DNA from 2 places in the Mesorhizobium sp. CO1-1-7 genome. Region 1 is predicted to be linked to the other one. Evidence: predicted binding sites of a transcription regulator. Region 1 holds the regulator's gene; the other holds the start of a gene.

Region 1 (5,994 bases):
GCCGTGCGCGGGTCGAGGGCCGCGGTATGCTCGTCGAGCAGCAGCAAGTCCGGCGATCCACCGACCGCCATGATCAGCGACAAGGATTGCCGCTGCCCGCCCGAGAGCAGGTCGACGCGCGTGTCGAGACGATTTTCCAGACCGAGACCCAGGATCGACAGGCGTTCCCTGTAGGATGCAAGCCGGGTGGTGTTCAGCCCCGGGCGCAAGGTGCGCTTTTGGCTGCGCAAATCGGCCAGCAGCATGTTTTCCGCAACCGTCATGCTGGCGGCGGTGCCGCGCATCGGGTCCTGGAACACGCGCGCCAGTTTCGCGGCGCGCTTGTGCACCGGCATTGCAGTCACGTCGGCGCCGTTGATCAGGATCTGGCCGGAATCGAGGATCAGGGCGCCGGAAATGGCGTTGAGCATGCTGCTCTTGCCGGCCCCGTTGGAGCCGATGACGATGCCGAACTCTCCGGTGGCCAAGGACAGGCTGAGACCGTCCAGCGCGACCTTCTCGTCGGCCTGGCCCTTGTAGAACACTTTGCGCGCGGATCGAATCTCGAGCATCGTTTCTCCCTGACCTCGGGATGACGGCGCCGACGCCGTCACCCCAGCAGTTCCGATGTTAGTCGACGATGCAGCCGCAATCGGCCATTGAAGCCGGTATCTCGATGCCGAACGCGGCCATCGCCTTGCGCGAGATCGTTGCCATGTGGTCCTTGTAGGCCGGGCGCGACGGCGCGATCGTCTTGGGATCCTTGCCCTTGAGGATCTCGGCGGCGATGTTGCCGGCGTTGACGCCGACCTGCGTGTAATTGACCGCGAAGCTCGCCGGCACGGTGCCGTTACGGACCGCACTGTCATCGGAGTTGACGACCGGGATACCGGCCTGGCGGGCGGCCGCGGAGACAGCGGCGATCGCCGGCTGGATCAGGTTCGAGGCCGGGCCGTAGATCACGTCGGCCTTGCCGGCGAGCGAAGCAATGCGTTGCTGGATGTCATTGACGTTGTCGATGCCGACCTCCACCACCTCGAAGCCCGCGGCCGGTGCCGCCGCCTTGAGCTTTTCGACCAAGGCAACGTCATTGGCCTCACCGGGATTATAAGGCACGCCGAAGCGCTTGGCGTTCGGCAGCAGCTTCTTGGTGAAGGCCATCACCGCGGCGACGTCCTGCAGATCGCTGGCGCCGGTCATGCCTTCGTCTCCGGCGTCCCATGACGGCACCAGCTTGGCCGCCACCGGATCGGTGACCGCGGCAAAAACGATCGGAATGCCGGAACCGGCGAGCGCTTTCTTGGCGATCTGTGAGACCGGCGTGGTGATGGTGTAGATCAGCTTGGGTTGCTCGGCCTGCAGCTTGGCGATCATCTGCGGCACCAGCGATGCATCGAAATTGGTGTGGCTCTCCGTGTAGACGACGTCCTTGCCCTCGACGAAGCCATTGTCCGTCAGCGCCTTCTTGAAGCCGGCTATGGCGGCGTTCAATTGCGGATGCTCGCCGAAATTGGCAATGCCGATACGGATCTGATCGGCCGCGGCACTGCCGGCGCCGACCATCAATGCGCCCGCCAGGGCCAAACCCGACAACCAAGCGGATTTCGACTTCAACATCATTTCCTCCCAGATTTGATCAGGGCCGCTCGGAAACGCGGCTACTACGGCGATCATGGTCAGTCCGCCGGTCTGTGTCAAACATTATATATAATTGTTGCTAGGACCCGGTATCATATATACTTTCGCCAGACGACGGATTGATCACGATGCTGGATGAAACAAGTTCCACAAAAACGGAAGCCGCCTATCAGCTGTTGCGGCGCGACATCCTGACCACGCGCCTCATGCCGGGCGCCCCGCTCAAACTGAGTGCGCTGCGCGGCACCTATGGCGTCGGCTGGACACCGTTGCGCGAAGCCCTGTCGCGGCTCGAGGCCGAACGCCTGGTCACCGCGATCAGCAATCGTGGTTTTGCCGTGGCTCCGGTGTCGCGGGCCGAGCTGGAGGATCTGGCACGCGCCAGGATGGTGGTCGAGATACCCCTGTTCCTCGAATCGATGGAAAAAGGCGGCAGGGAGTGGGAGGATGCCGTGGTCACCGCCCACTACCGGCTCTCGCGTTGCAAGACGGCGGTCGACGATCCCTCGGACGCGGCCGTCGACAGATGGGACGAGAACCACGAGGCTTTCCATGCGGCGCTGCTGAGCGCCGCCACATGCGACTGGCTGTTGCGGTTCCGCTCGACGATCTCGGATCAGCTGCGCCGGCATCATCGCTTTCTTGGTCTGGCGCCGACACTGCGGGCCGCGGCCGGCCTCAAGGATGGCTATGAAGAGGCAATCGAAGCGCTACGCGAAGCGATTGCGATCGAACACCATACCGCGATCATGGAAGCGGCGCTCGACCGTGACGTCGAGCGGGCCAAGGCGCTGATGACGGCGCATATCGGCTACACACTGCACGTCTATGTCCACAGCGAAGACAGCGGCGCTACCAGATACGCCGCTCGCGCCGGCAGCTTGAAGGCGGGTTCGGGATAACTTCAGCGCTTCCGCGACGCCTATTCGAACGCGCTGGCCGGAGTGCGCCGAACGCCCCGATCCATGGCCGCCCGAAGCTACCAATCGTTGGCATTTTGGTTTCGTTTCGTTCCGCGAATAATGGCTCCGCGAATTATACGTCCCTCCGAGGAGAAGCCTTCCAACTAACTGATGCCAAAGCCTCGTCGGCGGATGGGCCACAGGCCATTAACCAAAACGATTTCAATGCGCCTGCCGACGGCGGAAAGGACTGGTTGCCGCCCGCCGTCGCGGGCAAAAAACTTCAGACCCCTTAACAAATTCATTAAACTTTAAACGGTTGCAGAACACAACTGGAACAGATAGTGTTTGTTCTGGGTTTGTTTTTTCGATTCTGGTTCAACCTTTCGTTCAATGTCTTGGGGGCCGCCATGCTGACACGCAAGCAACATGAACTGCTGATGTTCATCCACGAACGGCTCAAGGAAAGCGGGATACCGCCTTCCTTCGACGAGATGAAGGAAGCACTCGATCTTGCCTCCAAGTCGGGGATCCATCGCCTGATCACGGCCCTGGAGGAGCGCGGCTTCATTCGCCGGCTACCCAATCGGGCGCGCGCGCTGGAAGTGCTGCGGCTGCCGGACTCGATCGCGCCGGGCCTCAATGCGGCAAAGAAGTTCTCGCCAAGCGTCATCCAAGGCAGCCTTGGCCAAGGCAGTCTCGGACGCCAGATCAGGCCGGCCGCTGCGCCTTCGCGCCTGCCCGCGGCCGGCAACGACGACGACGCGGTTTCAGCCGTGTCCATCCCGGTCATGGGCCGTATCGCCGCCGGTGTGCCGATCGATGCCATCCAGCATCAGACGCATTCGATCTCGGTGCCGCCGGACATGATCATGGGCGGCGAGCACTATGCGTTGGAGGTCAAGGGCGACTCGATGATCGAGGCTGGTATCTTCGATGGAGACACGGTCATTATCCGCAATGCCGACACGGCAAGCCCGGGCGAAATTATCGTGGCACTGGTCGACGAAGAGGAAGCGACACTGAAGCGGTTCCGCCGCAAAGGCGCTTCGATCGCGCTCGAGGCCGCCAATCCAGCCTACGAAACGCGCATTTTCGGGCCGGACAGGGTCAAGGTACAAGGCAAGCTGGTCGGGTTGATCAGGCGCTACTGAACCGGCTTGTCATCGGGCTTGTCGGGTTTTTTGTACGGCGGCAGCCCCCTCGCCTCGCGTGAGAATTTTCGCTGTTCGTGCCAGGGCCGGTATGGTCCGTCGACGGCGAATGCGATCGCGGCCCGGGTCGTGGCCGACTGGGGATTGAAGAAGACGGCAGCGGTTCCCTTGCGGGCGAGCTGCCGTTTGGTGACGACGAGAACCAGTGGATTGTGGCAGGCGTCATAGGCGGTTGCGTCATTGACGATGATCAGGTCGGCGAAAGCGCAGGCTTTCCAGGTGGTCTTGCGGTCCTCGACATAGGCAATGATCGCGCCGGAAGGGTGCCTGGCAAGGCACAGGCCTTCGCGGCAGTAGAAGGGCGATCCCGGCGGCAGGTCGGTGGGACTGGCAACATCGAATTGCCTGTCTGTCGTGTCGAACATTTCCGGTTTGACGATTGTTTCGGAGATCAGGGCGCGCTTCCAGTTGTCGGTTGCGAATTCGTTCGGACGTTCCCGGTTGACGGCCAGTTCGCCATTGCCGATCGGCAGCGCGACCAGCCGCGCATCTTCCGAGATCAGCACATCGGGCGCGCGTGTGTGCGACACAGTCAACAGGCCGGCGAGCGCGAATGGCAGCGCCGCGAGCCGCAGCCATGTCGTCGCCATCGTCGCGATAACCAGCGCGACGGTGACCAGCAGCACGGATTGCTGCGAAATCAGCCCGACTCCATCGACCGGAGAGCGCTCCGATATCCACGCAGACACGGCGATCATTGCTGTCAGGCCCTTGCCCATGAGGTAGAGAGCCGGCCAATCCAATCCGAATGGCATCAACAGCGCGCTGGCGACGGCCAGGAACATCACGACCGATACGATAGGCATCACGGCCAGATTGGCGAACAGGCTGAGCGGCGATACCCGCTGGAAATGCCAGATGGCAAACAGTGCCGTGGCGCTGCCGGCGATAATGGACGTCATGGCCAGTCCACCTGTCGCCAGCAGGAATTTTCGCGTCAGGAACCCGGGCAGCGATCGCTTTGGCGGCGGTGGCCGCGTCTTTCCCGCACGGTGATCGGCCCAGCCGGCATAAGCGCCAACCAGGGCCGCGGTCGCGGCGAACGACATCTGAAAGCTCGGGCCGACGACCTCGTGAGGCGAGACCAGGATGACGGCGATCGCCGAGATCCCCAGATTGCGCATGGTCAGCGCAGCGCGATCGAAGAAGACGGCAATCAGCATCACCGCCAGCATGATGAAGCTGCGTTCGGCGGCAACGACGACACCGGAAATGATGAGATAGGCCGCGATCGAGAACAGTGCGGCGGCGGCCGCGTATTTCTTCACCGGCCGGCGCGCGGAAAAGTCTGGAAACAGCGCGAAGGCACCACGCAGCAGACCCATGATGGTGCCGGCCACAAGCGCCATATGCAGTCCCGAAATAGAGATGATGTGATAGATGCCGGTACGCCGCATCGCTTCATTGATTTCATCGGGTATGCCGGCGCGCACGCCGACGATCAGCGCCGCCGCGATCTCGCCTTCAGCGCCGCCGACGCTGCCCCTGATGTGGTCGGCGATGGCTTCGCGGGCATTTTCGATGCCTGAAAAAAGGCGAGCCGATAGCGGCATCTCACCGTCGTCGGCGGAAACAACCGTTGGATTGCCGAGAAAGAAGCCGCTGCCGCCGATGCCGGCGAAATAGCTGTCAAAAGAGAAGTCGTAGCTGTCCGGCCGCACCGGGCCGGTCGGCGGCAACAGTTTGGCGTAGCCTGTGATGAGCGAGCCGGCGGTCATTCCCGGCGGTATCTTGCGTGCGGAAAGCCGGACCCTTTCCGGCGCATAGCGCAGTTTCGGCCGGGCGGTCGAAGTCACGTCCATGGTCAGCCGGATGCGGCCGCTCTCCATCTCCTCGATCGAGACCACGCGGCCGGTCAGTTGCGTGGAGATTTCCGAACCCAGCATCCGGGTTCCGGCTCGCCATGTTTCGACCTTCGCCGCGAGCAGGCCCAGCGCGCACAACAGCACTGCCATGAGACACAGATGGGTTTTGGGCCAGGAACGCGAGACGAAGGCACAGACCGCCATCAGCACCACGACCGCGGCGGGCTTTGCAAAGTCGGGCTCGGACGCCAGCGAGAAATAGGCGATCGCCCCAACGGCCAGACAGACCGGCACCAGCAGGAACGCGATGCCTCGGTCGAGTTCGAGCTCCGCCGCCCGGGTCACGCCATGGCGCAGGCGAGGCAAGGATACCAGGCCGATTTGCCGGCGCACGCGCACGATCCTGCCCGCGGCAGGAGCCGGCGCCGGCGCCTGCCCACCTGCCTGCAGCGACCT
Region 2 (5,994 bases), on a different contig from region 1:
GCTGTCGACGACGCTGACGGACGCCGAGGCACTGGTTGCACTCGCGAAGGCGAAAAACCGCCGCTTCGTCGTCACGCTCAACAACACCGGCTACGCGATGGTGCGCCAGGCGCGCGAGATGGTGATGGCGGGCGAGCTTGGCCGGGTCGTGTCTGTGCATGGCGCCTACATCCAGGACTGGCTGACCAAGCCGATCGATGCCGACGGCCAGAAGCAGGCGGAATGGCGCACCGATCCGGCGAGGGCGGGGCAGTCGGCGGTGCTGGCCGATATCGGCGTGCATGCCTTCAACCTGGCAGGCTTCATTTCGGGCCGCGAGGCCGAGACGGTGTCGGCCGACCTGTTCACCGCGGTGCCCGGACGCCGGCTCGACGACAATGCCCATGTGCTGGTGCGCTGGACCGATGGCGCACGCGGCACGATCCTGGCCAGCCAGACGTCGCCCGGCCACTACAACGACCTCTCCGTGCGCATTTATGGCGACAGGGCCGGGCTCGAATGGTCGGGCGGCCGGCCGGAGGAACTGCGCTTTTCCAGATATGGCGAGGAAACCCGCACGCTGGTGCGCGGCGGCCATGGCTCGACGGAGGAATCCCGCCGCGTGTCGCGCATGCCGGCGGCGCATCCCGAAGGCTATATCGAGGCCTTCGCCAATTTCTACCGCGACGCCGCCGACATCATCCGAGCCCACCGCTCGGGCGGCGCGGTGGATCCCGCCCGCGCGGCGCGGGTGCCAGACGTGATCGACGGCGCGCGCGGCGTGAAGTTCGTCGCCGCCGCGGTGGAGTCGAACGCGGCTGGCGGGGCTTGGACCGCGGCCAGGTTTGCGGGATGAACAGCCGACCTCCGAGGGGAGATCGGCGGCTTTTGCCGTCGGCAACTATTCGATACCCAACTGTTCTGCCAAATCCGACAGCATAGGGCGCTGACCCTGCAGAATCTTCACCCCGGCCTCGGCCAAGGTGAACCAGCCGGCCCTGTCGACCTCCGGGAATTCCTTCATCGATCCCGACCGCGGCGGCCATTCCATGGTGAAGGTGTTGCTCTTGATGGCGGTCACATCGATGTCGGCCTCGACGGACCAAGCCATGACGATCTTGCCGCCCGGTTGCCGATAGTCGCCAAGGCGAGCGAAGGGGCCTTCGACCTTCATGCCGAGCTCTTCCTCGGTCTCGCGTCGTGCCGCCGCCAATTCGTCCTCGTCCTCGTCGATGAGGCCCTTCGGGATCGACCAGGCGCCATCGTCCTTCTTTGCCCAGAACGGGCCGCCGGGATGAACCAGCAGCACCCCGATACCGTCATCGCTCCGGCGATAGATCAGCAGACCCGCGCTGCGTTTTGCCATGTTTGCATGTCCGTTTGCGGCACCGGTGCGAAGCCGGCCGATTCTGAGCGATCATGGCTGCCGATCTTGCACCTGAAAATTGCGACGCTATGTCAGATGCATCCGCATTGCACCTCATACGCGAGTCCGGCAAACTGATAGCATCGTTTCTGGGGCGGCGTCGAAAATCAGGTGAGGCGTCCGAATGCAGCTGGGTCTGATCGGCTACTACAGCGACTTCGTGGTCTATCCCCTGGTGATCGCCATACTGGGGGTGGCCGGACTGATCGAGGCCGGAGAAGAAAGCGCGCCGGACTGGGTCGGCACGATGCTGATCTGCCTTGGCCTGTGGACGCTGATCGAATATGTGCTGCACCGTTTCGTGCTGCACCACGTCCCCTGGATCCGGGACCTGCACGACCGTCACCATGTCGAGGAGCGCAGTCCGGTGGGCACGCCGACCTGGCTCAGCCTGGGCGTGCATGGCCTGGTGGCGTTCCTGCCCGTCTGGATGGTCTCCGACTTCGCGACCGCCAGCGCGGTGAGTTGCGGGTTGATGCTGGGCTATCTCTGGTACATCAGCGTCCACCACATGATCCACCACTGGCATCCGGCCCATCCGAGCTATCTCTACACGCTCAAGCGCCGCCACGCGGTGCACCACCATATCGACGACAACGCCAATTTCGGCGTGACGTCGATATTCTGGGACCGGATTTTCGGCACCGCTAGGCTTTGACGTGGGGAACCTTTCGACCAGGCGACCAACTTCATTCGTGGTCTGCCGGGCGACGGGAAACGCCCAGCCTGAAATCCATATCAGGCCGAGCGATCTGGCCAGAATAACCAGATGAGCGCGGCGGCCATCAGAACCCAAATTCCGACGATGAATGCGAGGCCGCCGCGGCTGGTCGGCCTCGATCGGCGAATGGCCTCCGCGCGAAACTCCGCCATCAGATCGGCGGGGATCAACTTCACCGCAAGCAGGATGCCAAGCGGTACGATGATCAGATCGTCCAAATATCCGAGTACGGGAATGAAATCGGGTATCAGATCGATAGGACTGAGGGCGTAGCCGGCGACCATGCCGGCGGCAAGCTTGGCGTACCAGGGAACGCGAGGATCGCGGGCGGCCAGCCATAGGGCCATCACATCGCGCTTGATGGCTCTCGCCCATTGCTTTGCCTTGTCGAGGACAGTCACCCGGCAACTCTCTTTAGAAGGCCCCGAACATCGGCGTCTCCGCTCCTTCCCTCGATCATTGCAGCGATGTCGACGATCTGCAAACTGACCCCGCCGCGCAACGGGCGTGCCGTGAAGAAGACCTATTGAAAGCCGGCGCTGGTGACGACCACCGCGCCGCCTGGTTCGGGACATCGATCCGCAAAGCGTGAGCGACGGGAAGGGCTCCTCCGCTCACAATTCCTTCTCCGCCAGTTCCCTGAATGCGTCGGGCACCGAGCGGGCCGCCTCCAGCGCCACCGTACCGTAGCCGACCGCCTGTTTGCCGAAACGCTGGCGGATCTTGTCGATGGCGCGGTCGGCGCCGAAGCGCGCGAGACCTTTTTGGCTGCCCGGGCGGCGCTTCTCGTCGGCGAGGCCGAGCGGCAGGTCGAGCTGCAGTTCGGTGCTCTCCTCCAGGTGCGAGACCGAGATCGCCAGCAGCGAGATCGTTTTCTCCCGGGGATGCTCGGCGAGCACGCCGCGCACCAAATCCCCTGCGATCTCGGCCAGCATGGCGGTCGCCGAGATCGGCTGTTCCAGCGTGATCGAGCGCGTGACGGCGCTGAGATCGGCAAAGCGCACGCGCACGGTCACCGTGCGGCCGGGGCGGTTCTTGGCGCGCAGCCGGCTGGCGACGCGATCGGCCAGATGCAGCAGTGTGGGCACGATCACTCGCGCCACGGCCGGCTTTTGCCCGAGCGCCGATTGCGCGCCGGCCGAGTGCGCCCGGCGCTTCGTCTCCAGCTTGCGCGGATCGCGGTTCCACGACAGCGCCGCGAGCTTTTCGCCGGCCGCGGGGCCTAGCAGCCGGGTCAGGGCGCCGCTGTGGGTCCGGGCCAGCTCGCCGATGGTCTCGACGCCGATCTCGGCCAAGCGCGCCCTGGTTGCCGGGCCGACGCCCCACATCAGCGAGACCGGCAAATCGTGCAGAAAGGCAAGCTCGGTGCCGGGCTCGACCACCACCAGCCCGTCTGGCTTGGCGACTTGCGAGGCGATCTTGGCCAGATGCTTGGTGCGAGCCACGCCGATCGAGATCGGCAGGCCGAGTTCGGCCCGCACACGGCCGCGGATCGCCGTCGCGATTTCCCGCGGGGAGCCGAACAGATGCGTGCAGCCGGCGACATCAGCGAAGGCCTCGTCGATGGAGATGCGTTCGACCACCGGCGTGAAATCGTCGAGCACCTTGATCGCCGCGTCGCCCAGCCGCTGGTAGTGGCTGAAATTGCCGCCGACGAAGATCAATTGCGGGCAAAGCTCGCGCGCTTTGCGTCCAGGCATGCCGCCGCGCACGCCAAAGGCGCGCGCTTCGTAAGAGGCGGCGAGCACCACGCCGCCGCCAACCGCGATCGGCTTGCCGCGCAGCGACGGGTCGAGCAGTTGCTCGACCGAGGCATAGAAGGCGTCGAGATCGGCATGCAGGATGGTGGCCGTCGTTTCCATCCTGTTCCGCTCATCCGCGATTGCTGATAGACAGGAACCTATAGTGAACAAACAGAGATCGTTGTCAATTGGGTCTTTGCTGCATCGGTGTCCTTTGGGCGTAACCGAGGCGCGTAAAGTGCCTCCTTTTCCCACAAGGCGGAGGAGGCAGCGCCACTTCCTAGACAACATGCTCCGCCCGCAGTGCCGCCTTCATCCGTTCCAGCGCCGGCTCGCCGCCGGCCGCCAGTTCGTCGGCGATACGGGCGAGTTTGTCGTCGGATTTGCGGTGCTTGCTGCCCCAGGCGCCGAGCGTGGCCAGCACAGGCAGGAGATCGATGCCGGCTTCGGTCAGCCGGTAGATCGCCTTCAGCCCGTGGCTAGGGTCGTCGCTGCGGGTGAGGATGCCTTCGTCCTGCAGCGTCTGCAGCCGCTCGGCCAATGTGCGCGAGGAGATGCCTTCATCGGATTGGAGGAACTCGCGAAAATGCTTTTTGCCGGCGAAGACCAGGTCGCGGATGATGAGCAACGTCCAGCGATCGCCGAGCAATTCCAGCGACAGGCTGATCGGGCAGCCGGATCTTTCACGCGTCGACATCTCTACGGTTCCATTTTTAAATCACTTTACTATTGACATCGTTCTTTCCATCAGTCAAATGCTTCCAAAAGTAAATCGTTGGGCCGCAACTTGGCCAGCAGGAGGACGTCATGAGTCAGGCCGTCGGGAAAATCAGCTCACCAAGAACCGTCGTGGTCATCGGGGCCACCAACGAGGTTGGCAAGGCGGTCGCCCAGGTCCTGACCAGGCAGGGGCATATTGTGCGCGGCGTGGCGCGCAGCCTGGGTGTCGCGCTTGACGATAGCGACGCGCTCGCCTCCGCCTTTTCCGGTGCCGACAGCGCCTATGTAATGATTCCGTTCGACGTCACGGCGCCAGATCTTCATGGCTTCGAGGATGAAGTCGGCGCGCGGCTGGCGGCGGCGATCGCGAAGTCAGGCGTGCGCCGCGTCGTGCTGCTCAGCGGCCTCAACGCCCATCTCAGGATGGGAACTTCGCTCGGCGCCGCCTTGATGGAGGACCGGCTGGCGGCGCTCGGCCTCGACGAACTGGTGTTTTTGCGCGCCTCGTTCTTCATGGAGAACTTCGCCAAGGGCATGGGCTTTGTCCAGCAGGCCGCTTCCGGCATCTTCATGACGCCGTTCCGTGGCGATCTGCCGATGCCTTTGATTGCTGCCAGCGATCTCGGCCAGCGCGCCGCCGCCCTGCTGGACGCTACGCGTTTTCCAAGCGAGCGGATTATCGAATTGCATGGCGGCGGCTATTATACCTTCGAGCAGGCCACCACGATCCTGGGCAGCGCGATGGGGAGGCAGGTCACTTACAAGGCGGCTCCATTCACTGAGGCGCGCGCCGGGATGATCGCCAACGGCTTGTCACCGAGCTTTGCCGATGCGCTCGGCGAAACGGCGGCGAGTTTCAACAAGGGTGAACGCTGGGCACTTGAGGCACCGTCAATCCGCAACGCCACGCCGACCACTTTCGAGAGCTGGGCACAAGTCTTTGCCCGTTCGCAAAGCGCGGCGTGATCCTTCCTGCCTGGAATCCGGAAACGAGGAGAACCCCATGAAAAAGCTCATCCTTCAGATGCAGATGTCGGTCGACGGCTTTGTCGGTGCCAATGAGAACCACCCCTGGCAACTTTGGGGATGGGGCGACGACATCGGCTGGGACGAGGAACTGAAGCGTGATTTCAACGCGGTGTTTGCCGGCATCGACACCATCCTGCTCAGCCGCAAGATGGCTGAGGAAGGTTACCTCACCCATTGGGGCAACGCGGCGCGGAAATATCCGGCCGATCCGTTCTATGCCTTCGCCCAGCGTATCGTCGAAGCGCGCAAGGTGGTGCCGAGCGACAGGCTCGAGACCTCGCGATGGGAGCGCACGACGGTGGTGAGCGGCGACCTGCCGCGCGAGGTCAACGCATTGAAGGCGGGTGAGGGCGGCGACATGGCCGTCTTCGGCGGGG

What was found. Region 1 encodes LexA, which represses DNA repair genes until DNA is damaged. Its sites were predicted from a motif close to TGTTCNNNNTGTGTTCNG; they were not measured.
Region 2: dinB (DNA polymerase IV) is a predicted target of LexA. The motif match lies at 4,021-4,038, and genes of this name have one in related genera.

What each region holds. Positions count from the first base shown of each region.
Region 1 is NZ_JAIUHA010000003.1:33,984-39,977, forward strand. Features, by position in the region: gene LB516_RS06770 (ABC transporter ATP-binding protein) at 1-551, opposite strand, end outside; gene LB516_RS06775 (ABC transporter substrate-binding protein) at 610-1,596, opposite strand; gene LB516_RS06780 (GntR family transcriptional regulator) at 1,746-2,519, shown strand; gene lexA (transcriptional repressor LexA) at 2,930-3,673, shown strand; gene LB516_RS06790 (ComEC/Rec2 family competence protein) at 3,667-5,994, opposite strand, start outside.
Region 2 is NZ_JAIUHA010000006.1:171,590-177,583, reverse strand. Features, by position in the region: gene LB516_RS14775 (Gfo/Idh/MocA family protein) at 1-835, shown strand, start outside; gene LB516_RS14770 (NUDIX domain-containing protein) at 881-1,345, opposite strand; gene LB516_RS14765 (sterol desaturase family protein) at 1,530-2,063, shown strand; gene LB516_RS14760 (YkvA family protein) at 2,144-2,473, opposite strand; gene dinB (DNA polymerase IV) at 2,741-3,988, opposite strand; gene LB516_RS14750 (winged helix-turn-helix transcriptional regulator) at 4,149-4,565, opposite strand; gene LB516_RS14745 (NmrA family NAD(P)-binding protein) at 4,676-5,554, shown strand; gene LB516_RS14740 (dihydrofolate reductase family protein) at 5,592-5,994, shown strand, end outside.